3 regions of the Sporosarcina sp. 6E9 genome follow, and region 1 is predicted to be linked to each of the others. Evidence: riboswitches for the same ligand, from Rfam matches in the RefSeq annotation. Region 1 holds a riboswitch; each other region holds the start of a gene.

Region 1 (5,183 bases):
CTTGTTCTAACTCGACAACCAATGTTTGATCATCTTCGGCTGTAACGGCTACATCATCTAGGGACCCGCCGTTTTCTTTAGCAGCTTCGGCACCTTTAATCATATAAAGTTGATAGGCGTAGTCTGTGTCCACATTAGCTGGATCAAGTACCCACTTCCAAGCGTATTCAAAATCTTTTGCTGAAACAGCATCTCCGTTAGACCATTTTGCACCTTCTCGGATTTTGAATGTGTATTTTAAGCCGTCGTCAGACATTTCGTAGCTCTCTGCCATAGCTTCTTCAACTTTACCTTCTTGGTTTACACGCATTAAACCTTCAAACGTCTGGTTTAATACCGCACCTGAAGTAGTATCTGTCGCTAGGGCTGGGTTTAATGAAGGCGGTTCCGATCTGATGTTCACATTCAACGTTTGATCCGCCGCTAGCTTACCTGTTTCTTCCTTTTCACCGGATGTTCCTTCTTTTTCACCAGTTTTCTCATCACCACAAGCCGCTAAAATCATACTCATAGTAAACACTAAAACTAGTAATGCTAACCAACTTTTCTTCATAATTCAATCCCCCTCAGGCTTCATTATTAACTCAATATGCTGAATACGCTTACAACACATCTTACAGCTAAGTATACTATCATTAATTGAATATTCCTACCCCCAATTTACAAAAGTTATAGAAAAATATGAATAGTACTATTTAAATATACTTTATAGCCAAATAAAAAACGCTTCCAGACTTTACCGGTAGCGTTTTCCATCTATAATATTATTATTTTACTGGAACAACTGAGCCTTTCCATTCTTCTATGATAAAGTCCTGAATTTCTTTTGATTTCAATGCATTGATCAACGCTTTTATTTCAGCTTTTTCCTCATCACCTTTGCGAACAGCAATCACATTCACGTATGGTGAATCCGAATCTTCAAGCGCTATTGAATCTTCCATTGGATTCAAGCCTGCATCTATGGCATAGTTTGAGTTAATCAACACTGCATCGCCTTCATCATTGTTGTAAAGTTGTGGTAATAAAGCCGCTTCATAATCCGCTTCAAAATTGATATTTTTAGGATTATCGATGATGTCTTTTACTTCAGCAGTCGTTTTCTTAATGTCCTCGTTCAGCTTGATAAGCCCTTGTGCTTCAAGCATTGCAAGTACACGTCCATGATCGGCGATAGAGTTACTCATTAAGATCGTTGCTCCATCTGGAAGTTCCTTAAGAGACTTATACTTTTTCGAATAAACGCCGATTGGTTCAATATGGATTTCACCCGCATTCACGAAATCATAGCCATGATCACTCATTTGAGATTCTAGATACGGTATATGTTGAAAGTAGTTTGCGTCAATTTCACCAGAGTCCAGGTCCGTGTTTGGCATGATGTAATCTGTGTATTGGTCTATGACAAGATCAACGCCTTCTTCTTTCAACATTGGTTTAACTTTTTCTAAAATAATTGCATGCGGTATATTCGAAGCACCAACAACTAGCGTTTTTTCTTCTTGAGCATTTCCGCCGTCACTGCTCGCATTGTTTTTGTCACCTTCGTTTTTTGTTCCGCAAGCTACTAATGTCAGAACAAGTGCTGCTAATAAAATTGCTGATAGTACTTTTTTCATTGTGTGAACGCCTCTTTTCTATGCTGTATATATTTGACAGGCAAAGCCCGTTATTCCTAACTATAATTATCTTTTGTCTAACTTTTTAACAGCGAAATCTCCGATAAATTGAATGATAAACACGACGATTAAAATTAGAATGGTTGCCATTATCGTAACGTCTTCACGGCTTCGTTGGAATCCATCCAAAAAGGCTAGTGTACCTAGTCCTCCTGCCCCGATAACACCCGCCATTGCCGTATACCCTACAAGCGCAATAGCCGTAACGGTAATTCCAGAAATTAAAGCAGGCATTGATTCTGGTAATAAAACCTTAAAAATAATCGTAGAAGTTTTTGCACCCATCGATTTTGCAGCTTCAATGACACCTCTATCGATTTCCTGTAACGCAATTAAAACCATACGGCCATAGAATGGTGCAGCACCGATAATTAATGCAGGTAAAGCTGCCTCTGGTCCGCGTATCGTACCCAGTAGAAATTTTGTAAATGGAATGAGTAGAATAATTAATATGATAAACGGGATCGATCGGAATAGATTGACGAATGCCCCTGCAAGCGTAGAAATCAACTTATTCGCCCATAATTGTCCTGGTCCAGAGAGGAATAACAATACGCCTAACGCCAATCCAATGACAAATGTGAATACTGTCGACATCGCTGTCATATAAAGCGTTTCTAAGGTCGCTTCCCACATTTTAGCCCAGTCGACATGCGGAAATAGGTTTTCAATCATTGCCGATCACCTCCGTCCGGACATCTTGTTCATTAAGATAATGGATCGCTTCCTGGATAATCGACTCTTCCCCGACTAATTGAAGAATGAGCGTGCCGTATGCACCATCATGCGTTTGGGCTATATTCCCTTGTACAATATTGACGTCAATCATAAACTTTCGAATCAGGCTCGTAATTACAGGCTGTCCAGTTCGTTCACCTACAAAAACAAGTTTTATAAGGGTTCCTGATGGGAATTCTTCTTTAATATGTTCCATCGCCACTATTGTTTCTGATGGTTCCGTCACTTGCGATAAGAAACGTTTTGTAATCGGCTCCCTTGGCGAATGGAACACCTCAAGAACATTGCCCATTTCGACAACTTTACCTTCTTCCATAACTGCAACCCGATGACAAATCTTTCGGATGACATGCATTTCATGTGTAATGAGTACAATCGTCAACCCTAGTCGCTCATTGATGTCAGTAAGTAGATTTAGTATCGAATCTGTCGTTTCAGGATCAAGTGCAGATGTTGCTTCATCACAAAGCAATACCTCTGGATCATTGGCGAGTGCACGCGCAATTCCTACCCGTTGCTTTTGGCCGCCCGATAATTCAGATGGGTAGGCATTCTCTCGTCCCTTTAAGCCTACCAGCTCGATTAGTTCAGCAACTTTTCTATCGCGTTCCACTTTAGGTACATTTGCGATTTCAAGTGGAAATGCAATATTATCTTTAACGGTTCTTGACCATAGCAAGTTAAAGTGTTGGAATATCATGCTAACTTTTTGCCGGGCTTTCCTTAATTGTTGTCCTTTAATGGCTGAGATTTCTAAACCGCCAATTGTGATTGCTCCACTCGTTGGCATCTCTAGTCCATTTAGGAGTCGAATGAGTGTACTCTTTCCTGCACCACTATAGCCAATAACGCCGAAGATTTCGCCTTCAGCGATATCGAAGGTGACGCCGTCGACGGCAACGATAGAATTTGCGCCTTCACCGAAGACTTTGTTTACATTTTTTAACTGAATCATTTTTCTCCACCTCAACAAATATTAAAAAGCCTTTCCGCTAGATGCAGAAAGGCTCAACGTTTAAAATAAGCGTTTGTCCAATCTCTCATCTTTCAAAGCAAAACGCGCTTTGTGTGATTTGGCACCAGTTCACAAAAGTGATGGTTGCCGGGCTTCATAGGGCACTTCCCTCCGCCGCTCTTTATAAGAGTGATTTGATTATATGTTTACTATAAGAGTAAATTTATCATAAATGACTAGGGCATGTCAACTAATTTTCATTAGTAGATCGGGTACTGAATGAAATGCATAAACCTTCTCTTGTAGAACGCCTTCTTTTGCGATGAGAAGGCAAGGCACACTTTCAATTTTATAATCGATGGCCAAGTCCTCAAGGTAATTCAAATCAGCCTTTCCGATTGGGATTTCTGGCTTCATGACGGTGATTACATTCATCATTTTCGAAGCAACTGCACAGGTCCCACACAGCGGCGTGTACAAATAAAATACCGCAACATCCGATTCTTCAAGCTGTCTTTCCCATTCTTCTCTCGTCCAATTATCCATTATATCTACCTTCTTACTATAAAAATTCAGCGCGGACCTCAAAATGTGCTGCTTGAAGCACCGCGGCTAGTACATTATAGGGTGTCGTTTCGACTTCTTTATATACTTTTTCCGTGTAAAGATGAATTGCCAATGGGTATTCTCTCTTGAAAAGTGCTCGCGTTTTTTCACCATCTTCATCCGCATCCATAAAGACATACATCTCATGTTGTTCATAAGAAGCTAGCAATTCTTCTAAATGATACGGACTTATCGTACCATGTGTACAGATAATTTCAATTGGTTCAGCAAGTATCCGACTGACTCTTATACGATCTGATTTACCTTCTACAATCAGTACTTTTTCAAATTCCATTGTGAATCGACTCCTTTGCCAATATTCATCTTTAGACAGAAAAAAACGCCGAATAGCACTCGGCGTCCCATGTCAATGATTACTCGATTGTCATTTTGTCATAGTCTTCAGCTGACATAAGTGCATCCAATTCAGAAACATTAGATGGTTCAACAACAATCATCCACGCTTGTTCGTAAGGAGATTCGTTCACAAACTCCGGGCTATCTTCTAGCTCTTCGTTCACTTCAACTACTTTTCCGCTAATAGGCGCATATAACTCGGAAACTGTTTTAACTGATTCAACGCTACCGAAAGGCTCGTCTGCAGTTATCTCATCGCCAACTTCAGGTAACTCAACGAAAACAATATCGCCTAGTTCAGACTGTGCAAAGTGTGTGATTCCAATACGGTACTTACCGTCTTCATCTTTTACCCACTCATGTTCTTCTGAATACTTAAATTCCTTTGGTGTGTTCATAATCATAGCCCCCAAAATAGTTATTCTTTCAATCTAATAGTGCCATAAGCTAGCTGGAAATACAAGACGAGTAGCCATTATCTCCAGACTTTTTCAAACGTTTCTTCTTTGAATCCAACGGTTGTTTTTCCATTGCCATATACAATTGGTCTCTTGATCAACATGCCGTTTGATGATAATAGCTTAATTTTTTCATCTTCCGTCATTGTTGGTAATTTATCTTTCAACTTAAGCTCACGATAAACATTTCCGCTCGTATTGAAAAACTTTTTAATATCCAACTCAGACGCCGCAATCATTTCACGAAGTTCATCTTCGCTTGGCGGGTTTTCAGCAATATTTATTTCTTCAAAAGTAACACCATACGACTCCAGCGACTTTTTCGCTTTTCTGCACGTACTGCATTTAGGGTATCCGTAATAGGTCAGTTTCATAACAAGAACCACTCCT
Region 2 (5,183 bases), on a different contig from region 1:
CAGTAAATCCTTTTCCCTTGGCGCAGAATATGGAGGACGATGTGTACGCTAGATCGGCATTTTTGTCGTAGCCAATTTCTTCGATTACTTGTTCAGGGTTGTGACAACGATCATAACCGCCGAATTGCAATGACAATGCCCCTTTTCCATTGGTAATGGATGCAAATGTGGGACTGTAATTCATGAAGGTGGCGACGGGTACGCGTCCTTTAATGATTGTTTTGTCGCCAACTGTTTCTGGTGACTCAAATGTACCGTGCGCTTTTTGGATGTCAGTAAGGATACGACCCATTACATCAATATCTACTTTAATTTTGAAATCATAATAGGGTTCGAGTAAAATGTTTTCTGCCTGTTCTAAACCCTGTCGCAATGCGCGAAAGGTCGCTTCACGAAAATCACCGCCAGAAGTATGTTCATTATGGCCTCTACCAGTTAACAGTGTGATTTTGACATCTGTTAAAGTGGAACCTGTTAATAAACCATGATGATTTCGTTCGAATAAATGACTGTGAATCAGGTTTTGATTCCCAACGGATAAATCATTGGCATGACAAATGTTATCGAATGTGATGCCGCTATTTCGCTTAGCCGGTTCAATTTTCAGGTGCACCTCAGCATAATGTCTTAAAGGCTCAAAATGACCGTAACCAATGACGGATGTCGCGATTGTTTCTTTGTATAAAATATCTGGGTCACTAAAAGAAACCGCGTAAGAAAAACGTTCTTTCACAATTTGTTCGAGAACCTCAAGCTGGATGATACCCATCACGTGAACATGGATTTCTTTAAAGTGTTCATCCCAAATGACACGTAGTGAAGGATCTTCAGCGTCTAATTGTTTAAAACAAAGTAACATTTCTTTCGGATGAATCGATGAATCATAGACAACTTTAGATGTCAGTGTCGGCACTAACTCGAAACTCGCCTTCTCCTTTAATCCCCCTACCCCATCACCGACATAGGCATTTTTCAAACCCGCCACAGCGAATAGTTGACCGGCATTCACTTGATTGACTGATTCGAAATTACGACCATTATACAGTCTGATTTGTGTAATCTTCTCAGTCTGCGATCCAATTTTCACATCATCTCGCACGGTTAGTAAACCGCTAATTGATTTTAGATAGGTGATACGGTTTCCATTTTCGTCATGCCTTATTTTGTACACGCGTGCCGCGAAATCACTGTCGTTACAATACCCTGTTTCGGTTAATTGATCCAACAAATCGAGGAACTCTACCACACCTTTGTCATGCAAAGCCGACCCTGCTGAACAGGCAAAGAGTTGATGATGTTGAATCATGTCTTTTGCCTTTTTCAGCCACAGATCCTTGTCGTACCCTTTTTCCATATAATGTTCAAATAAGTCTTCATCGCGTTCTGCAATGAATTCAATTAACTCTTCTACCATTACGCCTTCAGCAAAACTATCCGTGAAGTCATAAACATCCTCTGTTAAGTTTTCTCGAATCTCTTTAATGACATCGGCAACAATCGTTCCTTCACGGTCGATTTTATTCAGAAAGAAAAAGGTTGGCACTTTGTGTTTTTTCAGCAATTGCCACACCGTTTCAGTATGCCCTTCGACACCGTCTGCCGCGCTAATGATAACGACCGCGTAATCCATCACTTGTATCGCGCGTTCCATTTCCGGCGAAAAGTCTACGTGACCCGGTGTATCGATGATTGTGTAAGTCGAGTTGTTGTATGTAAATTGAGCTTGATCGGCAAATACGGTTATGCCGCGGTCCCGCTCGATATTATGGCTGTCGAGAAAAGCGTCTTTGTGATCTACGCGGCCCCTCTGCCCAATGCTGTTTGTATGATAAAGTAGCTGCTCGGAAAATGTTGTTTTCCCGGCATCTACATGCGCTAGAATTCCGATTGTTTTGTACATCATAACCACCCCTTTGTTACATGCTCTTGCCTTTAGTATATCATCGCTGTGATAAGAATAATTATGAATACACAAAAACCGAGCAATTCCGCTCGGTTTTCATATCCATTTATTTCACTATGCAAACGCTTTTTGATGTTCAATCACTTTAAATGCCTGATTCAAATCCGCGATTAAATCAGAAGCGTGCTCGATGCCGACGGACACGCGGAGCAGGCTATTTGATAAGCCGTACGATAAGCGAATATCTTCAGGAATATCCCCATGTGTTTGTGTCTTCGGATAGGTGATAAAACTTTCAACACCACCTAAACTTTCTGCAAATGTGAAGAGCTTTAACGCTTTCAGAAATGGTGAAACTAGTGCTTCTTTGGCGATTGTAAAACTCAACATACCGCCCCGCCCTGGATAAAAGACGTCGTCCACGAGTGGATGGCCTTGTAAAAAGGGCACGATTTCTTTCGCATTTAGCTCATGTTTATCCATTCGAAGGGCTAGTGTTTTCATCCCCCTGATTAAATTCCAACAATCGAGTGGTCCCAACACCGCTCCGATTGAGTTCTGCAGAAATGCGAGTTCCTCGTTAATTTTCTCACCTTTGGAAACGACCAGCCCTGCTAGAACATCATTATGTCCTGCTAAATATTTCGTCGCACTATGAATAACGATGTCTGCGCCTTCTTCCAAAGGCCTTTGAATATACGGCGTGTACAGCGTGTTATCAACGATACAAAGAAGTTCATGGTTTTTCGTTATAGCGGAAACTTGCTCAATGTCCGTCTCTTTCATTAATGGATTTGTCGGTGTTTCAATGAAAATTGCTTTCGTGCTTTCCTGAATTAACCCTTTTAATTCATCGGTAGATTCGCCGTCCCAATAACTGAACGTCAACCCATACTTCGCTTCTAAAATTTCAAACAAACGGTACGAACCGCCGTAAATATCACGTGAAGCGATGATGTGATTATCTTTTTGAAATAACGAAAAGACGAGTTGAATGGCGCTCATTCCTGAACTGGTAGCGAAAGCCCGCTCTCCTTTTTCCAGTAATGCCACTGACTTTTCCAACACAGCACGCGTTGGATTGCCTGTTCGCGTGTAATCGTATCCCGATAATAAGCCGATCTCTTCATGACGAAAGGCTGTTGAAAAATAAACTGGCGTGCTCACCGCCCTAAAATGTTCATCACGCTCATTGCCTATTTGCACGAATTCTGTTTCTCGATGATAAGTCAATTGACTTTCTCCTTTTGGAATGATGCCTATACTAAACATCTTCCACTTAGTATTTTGTCTTATTTAAAAATAGAAATAGCCCTCTTCTTGGAAATGAGAAGAGGGCAATAATATACAGGTCCTCCTCTTATCTTCCAGATTATAAAATCTGTAGGATGTAGCACCATCACAAACAATGTTTGCAGGTTGCCGGGCATCACAGGGCCTATTCCCTCCGCCACTCTCGATAAGAGACTAACTATTCAATTGAGTTTTCAAAATTTTGCATTTGTTATTAACGAGTATCATAAAAAAGAACTTAGGTCATGTCAAGCCCATTTTTCAAATTATCTTATTTTATCGAACAGTAGGATATGGCAATCATTTCTCTTTAAGCTCTGCTTTGAATAAATAACTTAGGTCTCTACTTTTAATATCTTCCAAATCGCCATCGGTTCCTTTTAATATGTCGCTGGAACCAGTGTACCAATACGCCAAATAGACGGGTTTATCGGTTTTGACAGGGATCTTTCCTTCAAATGTTTTAGCGCTCGATGATCCCCCTTGAAGTGTTTTCATTTCTTGTGTCGTCACGCCACTTGGGTGTCCAAAAAGAATCTTTCCTTTTTCACTGTCTGTAATGACAGCGAAACTCACCGCGCGATCTTTAGTGTCTAAATTGACTGGATTAGGTGGGGGATGGTTTTGAATAAACTTGCCGTTTTCATATTGCTCAATTGTAAAATAGAGTTCATAGCCTTCCGGAATTTGACCGACGATTTCAAAATGCTCAGCCCATTCACCACCTGAATTCTTTATGAGAATCGATTCTTCCTCTGTTAATATTCGGTCTGAGATCATCAAATCGTTTGAGCAAGCTGATAGCGCTAAAATTAGTAGTAGTGCAGAAAGTAATAGAAGTCTTTTCATTTAGTCCCTCATTTCGTTCAAATTAGGAAAAACTTTTGTTCATTCCAATGTCACGTCTAAAAACACATAACCATCACGTTCATGTTGACCTGAAAAAACGATTGGCACTCGTTCGCTAAATATCGGGCCATCCACAACGACGGTATGAAATTCACCAGCTTCCCCGCATGAATCAATGCCTTGTGCCTCTAGTTCATCTATTAATTCTTTTGTGAATTTCCTTCCGATAAATTCGCTCGGCATCATAGTTGTATTCACTACGACAATGTATGCCTCAAAACCTGCTTCTACGAAATCTTTGACGACTTTTTTTCGCGGCTCCATCCATAGTGGATGAACTGCTTCCATACCGACTTTCGCGCAAGTTTCCCGAATCCATGTTAAATGGTCTTCTAAATCGATGTCACCGAATACACCGTGATGAATTCCAGCATCTTTACACTCTTTCATCGCATCTAAAAACTGTTCAGCGTATCCGTTCCAATCCGCCCCGCGAGTCATAAGCGGAACGCCTAAACGCTCTGCTTGCGCTTTGATTATTGCTATTGGAAGTGCATGCGATTTCAATCGTTCCTGGTCTTCTTCAAACATCGTCCATACTCTTTTTGGAATGGCTCCGGATTGTAATGCCCGGTAATAAGCCATTGCGGAATCCTTGCCGCCGCTCCATGATGCTACAAACGGTAATCCTATCATTCTTTTTACCCCTTTTTAGATTATTATAACATTGCAATTAAAAAACACAGGCACCTTTTTAGTGTCTGTGTTTCCTTAATTATGACGGCATTGGCGTGTCTGTTGGTTTCGCGTAGCCTTCTTTATAGGTTTTATCAATAATCGTTCGAATTTCTTTTAGTGATTTGCCTTCTTGTGTCATCATGACTGAATCCACCGCGGTATCCAAGCATACTTGGCAACGTGTGCTGTGATCATCCCACACGACTGAACCATCTTCACGGATTTCATCAATAAAACAGTTCATATTACTTCCGTGATTTGCACTTTCCCCGCAACCGCAGTAGCACGGCATCCATTCAATTATATCGGTTGCAGAGGCAGCGACTTGATAGACAAGTCTCATATCCTCGGGTTTGTCATCAAGAAATGCTGGTAAAATATCGACTGAAGCAGTCACTTC
Region 3 (5,183 bases), on a different contig from region 1:
CATTTCTTCATTTGGCTGAATTTCTTTAAAAACGTATTCTTTAGAAGAAGGCGAGACAACTTCTGATTTGTCTGATGGATTCAGGAGCACTGGGACAATTACCACTAGCAGTATAAGCACGAAAAAAACAATTGTTTTTACTATCCGTCGTTTATTCAACTGACCGCACCTCAGCTTTCATTTTTTAAGAATTATCATGCAGGTTTTTAAAGTGCACTTTCAGGGCAAATTAAAAAAGAGAACCGTTTATTTTCAGGAAAGAGGTGATGTCATTGATTAACAATGTGGAAAAAGATGAAATTGCAATCGGTTTAATACAACTGCTAAAAGAAGGCAAGAAAGAAGCGTTTCAAGATGTCATCAAAGAACTTATGCCTTATGACGTCGCGCATCTGTATAAGGAATTACCAGTTAAGCGCCAACCCCTGTTTCTTGAGTATTTGGAGTTGAAAGAGTTAGCGAACCTTTTGCGTTACTTAACTCGAGATGAACAGCTTCATGTCATTGAAATTCTGAAGCCTGATCGTTCAGCAGAACTATTAGACCTTATGAAAAATGACGAGCTCGCAGTCATGTTGACAGGATTATCAAGTAGCGTCATTGATAAACTTATTAAGAAGATGAAACACGAAGAATCTGCCGTAATCCGAAAAATTCTTTCTTATCCTGAAAAGTCTGCTGGGCGCTCGATGTCTGACCGCTTTGTTTGGATTGACAAGTCGTACACGGTTGAAAAAGCCACCCAAAAGCTGAAACACTTCTCCGATTTGGCGGAGTACTTAAACTACCTATACGTCATTGATCATGAACGAAAACTCGTCGGCGTCGTTTCTTACCGTGATTTATTGCTCGCGGATTTTGATGTGGTCATTGAAGATATTATGGTCAAGAATGTTGTGAAAGTAGACGTCTTAACGAAACAAGAAGAAGTGGCGAAACTGATCGCCAGACATGACTTCGTCTCCATTCCGGTTGTGGTGGAGGATAATACGTTAGCGGGCATCATAACAGTTGATGATGTTATTGACATTATTATGCGGGAAGCAGATGACGATATCGGAATGCTCATGGCTTCCGGTAAAGATATTGACTTCAATACGCCACCATTCATTGCAGCCTATAGACGCCTTCCATGGCTTGTTTTATTATTATTTATCGGTCTTGTTTCCGGAAGTATTATTGCAAGATTTGAAGCAACACTTGAAGCAGTTGTCGCACTGGCCTTTTTCATGCCGATGATTGCGGGTATGACAGGAAATACAGGTACTCAGTCTCTCGCGATTGTTGTACGTGGGTTTGTTACTGAGGATTTGAGTCCAAAGAAAACGATGAAACTGATTTTCAGAGAGCTATTTGTCGGTATTATTATTGGCGTAACTTGCGCAATCCTTATTTCAATCATCGCTTACATTTGGCAAGGCAGTATCGTTCTTGGATTAGTTGTCGGGGCTTCCTTACTCGTTACACTCATTATCGGGACACTCTCCGGCACGATTATCCCACTAATTTTACACAAGTTCAAAGTGGATCCAGCAGTTGCATCCGGGCCGCTAATCACAACAATTAATGATATATTATCGCTTCTAATTTACTTTGGCATTGCGACAATGTTTATATCAAAACTGATGTAAGTCATTGCGTGAATAAGTAGACACCCGTAAATAACAAAATCAAATAAGTGAAAATCCGAAAGTACTTCTGATTGATACGGTGGAATAGGCGTTGTCCAAAGTATAGTCCTAAAACGACTAGGGGCAACCCCATTCCACTCGATATCCAAACGGTTTTATTGGACCCGGCAAATAAAACTTGAACGACTAGGCTAATTGAATAAATGAAAAGATAAAAGGCTAATGTCGTCGCACGCAATTGTGCTTTCGGTGTGCCTGTTCCAGAAAAGTAAAGCAGTAATGGCGGTCCGGGCATGCCGATACCGGTTGTCAGTAAACCAGATAAGCCACCGACAAAAAAATCGCGGCGCTTGGTCGTCTTCAAGTGAAAATTCAACATAAGCAAAAATGTTAAGGCTAAAATGACTACGCCAATACCAACTTTCAAATTTCTCGTTTCCGCAAATAAAAAAATCAGAATCCCAATTGGTAATCCTGGTAAACTTCCAATCATAAATCGTTTTAAAATACCCATATCAACATCTGCGCGGATTTTTCTAATAAGCGCTGCGGAAATGACTAATGATAATACGAAATTGATTTGAATGGCTTCTTTAGGTTCGAAAATCAACAATAAGAACGGCGTTGCCATGATAGAAAAGCCGAATCCCGTGCTTGTTTGTAAAATTGACGCAAATAATATGATGACGATAAATAATATAATAGTCATATTAATTCCACCTCGTAATTGTTTCTTATCATACCATTTTGATAGATGAATTACCCTTCCTTTGTAAGCGCTGTCAATCCTGAGTCAATTAATCGGAATAGTTTTACTTCAATCATTTCGTTGACTTATCATTCTTTTCAATCTAAAGTAAGGATTAATTCTTGCGACAATCGAATAGCAAAACATCACTTTCTTATCAAGAGAGATCGAGGGACAGGCCCTATGACATCTCGGCAACAGATTCATGACGAATGAATACTGTGCTAATTCCTGCAAGTGCTTCGGCATTTGGAAGATGAGAACGAGATGGTTTCTTACATAGTAGAAGCCCTCTTTTTTCTTATCATTCTATTGATAAGTGAATCGGGGCTTTTTCGTTTTTCTTAGATGGCTGAGAAGTTGTGAACGCGGAATGAGTGTTTTTTATCAGGAGGTTTTGACATGATTGAATTTAAAAATGTCTCGAAGACGTTTAGTCTTGGAAAACGAGAAGTGCATGCGGTTAAAGATGTTTCGCTATCGGTTAAAAAAGGAGAAATATACGGTATTATCGGATTTAGTGGTGCCGGAAAGAGTACGTTGCTACGTTTAGTGAATATGTTGGAACGTCCAACTTCTGGCTCTGTGTTCATCCAGAATGTTGATGTCAGTTCATTATCCGCGAAGGAATTACGCACGCAACGCCGCAACATCGGGATGATTTTCCAAAACTTTAACTTATTTAATTCAAGAACTGTTGCTGGAAACGTTGCTTATCCTTTAAAGTTGGCCGGCGCTACCAAACAAGAAGTCCAGGAGCGTGTGAAAGAACTATTAGCTTTTGTCGGTCTATCCGATAAGGCGAAAGATTATCCAGATCAACTATCAGGCGGACAAAAACAACGTGTCGGGATTGCTCGGGCGCTTGCCAGTTCTCCGGAAGTTCTCATCTGTGATGAAGCGACATCCGCTTTGGATCCTGATACCACCGCTGATATTTTACGGTTACTCAAAAAGGTAAATAAGGAGTTGGGAATCACCATTCTTCTTATCACACATGAAATGCATGTTATCCAATCCATTTGTGACAAAGTGGCGGTCATGGAGGAAGGCGAAGTAATTGAGTCTGGTGCGGTTTTCGAAACCTTTACGAATCCGCAACACTCAACGACGCAACGCTTTATCCAATCCATTCAACAAGACTTGCCTTCTGAGAAGCTTTTAGACGAATGGCGTTCCAAGGGCGGTACCCAGTTATATCGCGTCATTTTTAAAGGCGAAATTGCAAGCGACCCTGTTCTATCGCAAATCACTCGAAAACACGGCATCGATTTCAACATCGTCTATGGTTCAGTTCGAGAAGTTCAAGAAAGGTTTTTCGGTAATCTTCTGATTTCCTTTGAAGGTGAACCGGCAAAGATCCAAAAAGTATTGCAGACACTTGAAGCGATTGTAGATATCAAGGAGGTCATTAAAGATGAGAGTTGATTGGTCCACGTTTTGGCCACGAATTATAGAAGCGACGGGCGAAACGCTCATCATGGTGCTTGCCACACTTATTTTCGGTTCGATTATCGGAATTTCACTGGGGCTTCTATTATTTGTGACAAGAGAAAATAATATCTTGGAAAACAAAGCAGTTTCACGCGTCTTAAATATTCTTATCAATATCATACGGCCGATTCCGTTTATCATCTTCTTAGTTGCCATTTCACAACTAACGAGATTGGTTGTCGGGACAACCATTGGAACGACCGCAGCGATTTTCCCGATGACGATTGTGGCGAGTTTTGTTGTTGCTCGAGTTGTTGAAAATAACTTAGTTAGTATCGACCCGGGCGTTATAGAAGCTGCGCAAGCAATGGGGGCAAGCCCACTTCGGATTATCTTTACTGTATTAATTCCAGAAGCGCTTGGGCCTTTGATTTTAGGATTAACTTTCGTTTCGGTCAGTCTAATCGACTTTTCTGCGGTTGCTGGAACAGTGGGCGGCGGAGGTCTTGGACATATCGCCATGACTTATGGTTATCAACGGTTCGATGCGAGTGTCATGATTGTTACGGTTGTTATCTTAATTTTGATGGTGCAACTCGCGCAGTGGATCGGCAATACGCTATCTAGAAAGATTATGCGTCGTTAACATTAAAATTGATTTAGTGCTCCGTCATTCGCTTTCCTGCGGGCGAGCGCCGAGCCGCTTCCCTTGCTACACTCAGTCCAGGGTCTCGGCTGTCTCGCTGATTCCGCGGGAGTCTCACGACTGCGCACTAAATCAGGAAGTAGTCTTATATAAGACTTCTCTATAACCTTTCAATAACTTAGTTTTATGTCAAAAAGAACTTTACCTAAAAGGAGAAGATAAAATGAGAAGATTAATGATTTTATGTTTAGCGATTGTAACAGCGGCTTTATTAACAGCTTGTGGCGGTAAAGGAAACGCGGATAGTGAGACAGTTAAGGTGAAAATTGGGGTCAATGGTTCTGATGGTGTTCAATGGCCGATTTTGAAAGAAAAGGCGGCGAAAGAAGGCATCGAAATTGAACTTATCGAGTTCGCAGATTACACTTTGCCGAATAATGCACTTGCGCAAGGCGATGTGGATCTAAATGCATTCCAACACTTTTCTTTCTTATCCCAATACGTAAAAGAAAGCGGAAATGAACTTGTTCCAATTGGTTCGACGATGTTTGCACCACTCGGCGTTTATTCTGAAAAGATTAAAGATATCGCGGAAATAAAAGAAGGAGATAAAATCGCAATTCCAGATGACCCTTCTAACCAAGCACGTGCGCTACGCTTACTTGAAAGTGCTGAACTTATTACACTTTCGGATGACTTTGGATTGTTTGGAGATCCGAGTAAA

What was found. A riboswitch is a leader RNA that binds a small molecule or an ion and turns the genes downstream of it on or off. The one in region 1 is predicted to bind S-adenosylmethionine.
Region 2: another riboswitch for S-adenosylmethionine. It lies ahead of J4G36_RS13495 (PLP-dependent transferase); the one in region 1 lies ahead of J4G36_RS14755 (methionine ABC transporter ATP-binding protein).
Region 3: another riboswitch for S-adenosylmethionine. It lies ahead of J4G36_RS16010 (methionine ABC transporter ATP-binding protein); the one in region 1 lies ahead of J4G36_RS14755 (methionine ABC transporter ATP-binding protein).

Annotation. Positions count from the first base shown of each region.
Region 1 is NZ_JAGEMN010000004.1:56,460-61,642, forward strand. It holds gene J4G36_RS14740 (peptide ABC transporter substrate-binding protein) at 1-553, opposite strand, end outside; gene J4G36_RS14745 (MetQ/NlpA family ABC transporter substrate-binding protein) at 768-1,619, opposite strand; gene J4G36_RS14750 (methionine ABC transporter permease) at 1,686-2,354, opposite strand; gene J4G36_RS14755 (methionine ABC transporter ATP-binding protein) at 2,347-3,372, opposite strand; SAM riboswitch class I at 3,455-3,562, opposite strand; gene J4G36_RS14760 (thioredoxin family protein) at 3,619-3,918, opposite strand; gene J4G36_RS14765 (toprim domain-containing protein) at 3,935-4,273, opposite strand; gene gcvH (glycine cleavage system protein GcvH) at 4,353-4,733, opposite strand; gene J4G36_RS14775 (arsenate reductase family protein) at 4,811-5,167, opposite strand.
Region 2 is NZ_JAGEMN010000003.1:96,011-101,193, forward strand. It holds gene J4G36_RS13490 (GTP-binding protein) at 1-1,900, opposite strand, end outside; gene J4G36_RS13495 (PLP-dependent transferase) at 2,018-3,175, opposite strand; SAM riboswitch class I at 3,261-3,369, opposite strand; gene J4G36_RS13500 (hypothetical protein) at 3,497-4,045, opposite strand; gene J4G36_RS13505 (Dph6-related ATP pyrophosphatase) at 4,085-4,741, opposite strand; gene J4G36_RS13510 (PCYCGC motif-containing (lipo)protein) at 4,821-5,183, opposite strand, start outside.
Region 3 is NZ_JAGEMN010000005.1:94,969-100,151, forward strand. It holds gene dacB (D-alanyl-D-alanine carboxypeptidase/D-alanyl-D-alanine endopeptidase) at 1-159, opposite strand, end outside; gene mgtE (magnesium transporter) at 267-1,631, shown strand; gene J4G36_RS16005 (sulfite exporter TauE/SafE family protein) at 1,633-2,340, opposite strand; SAM riboswitch class I at 2,531-2,642, shown strand; gene J4G36_RS16010 (methionine ABC transporter ATP-binding protein) at 2,782-3,807, shown strand; gene J4G36_RS16015 (methionine ABC transporter permease) at 3,797-4,459, shown strand; gene J4G36_RS16020 (MetQ/NlpA family ABC transporter substrate-binding protein) at 4,683-5,183, shown strand, end outside.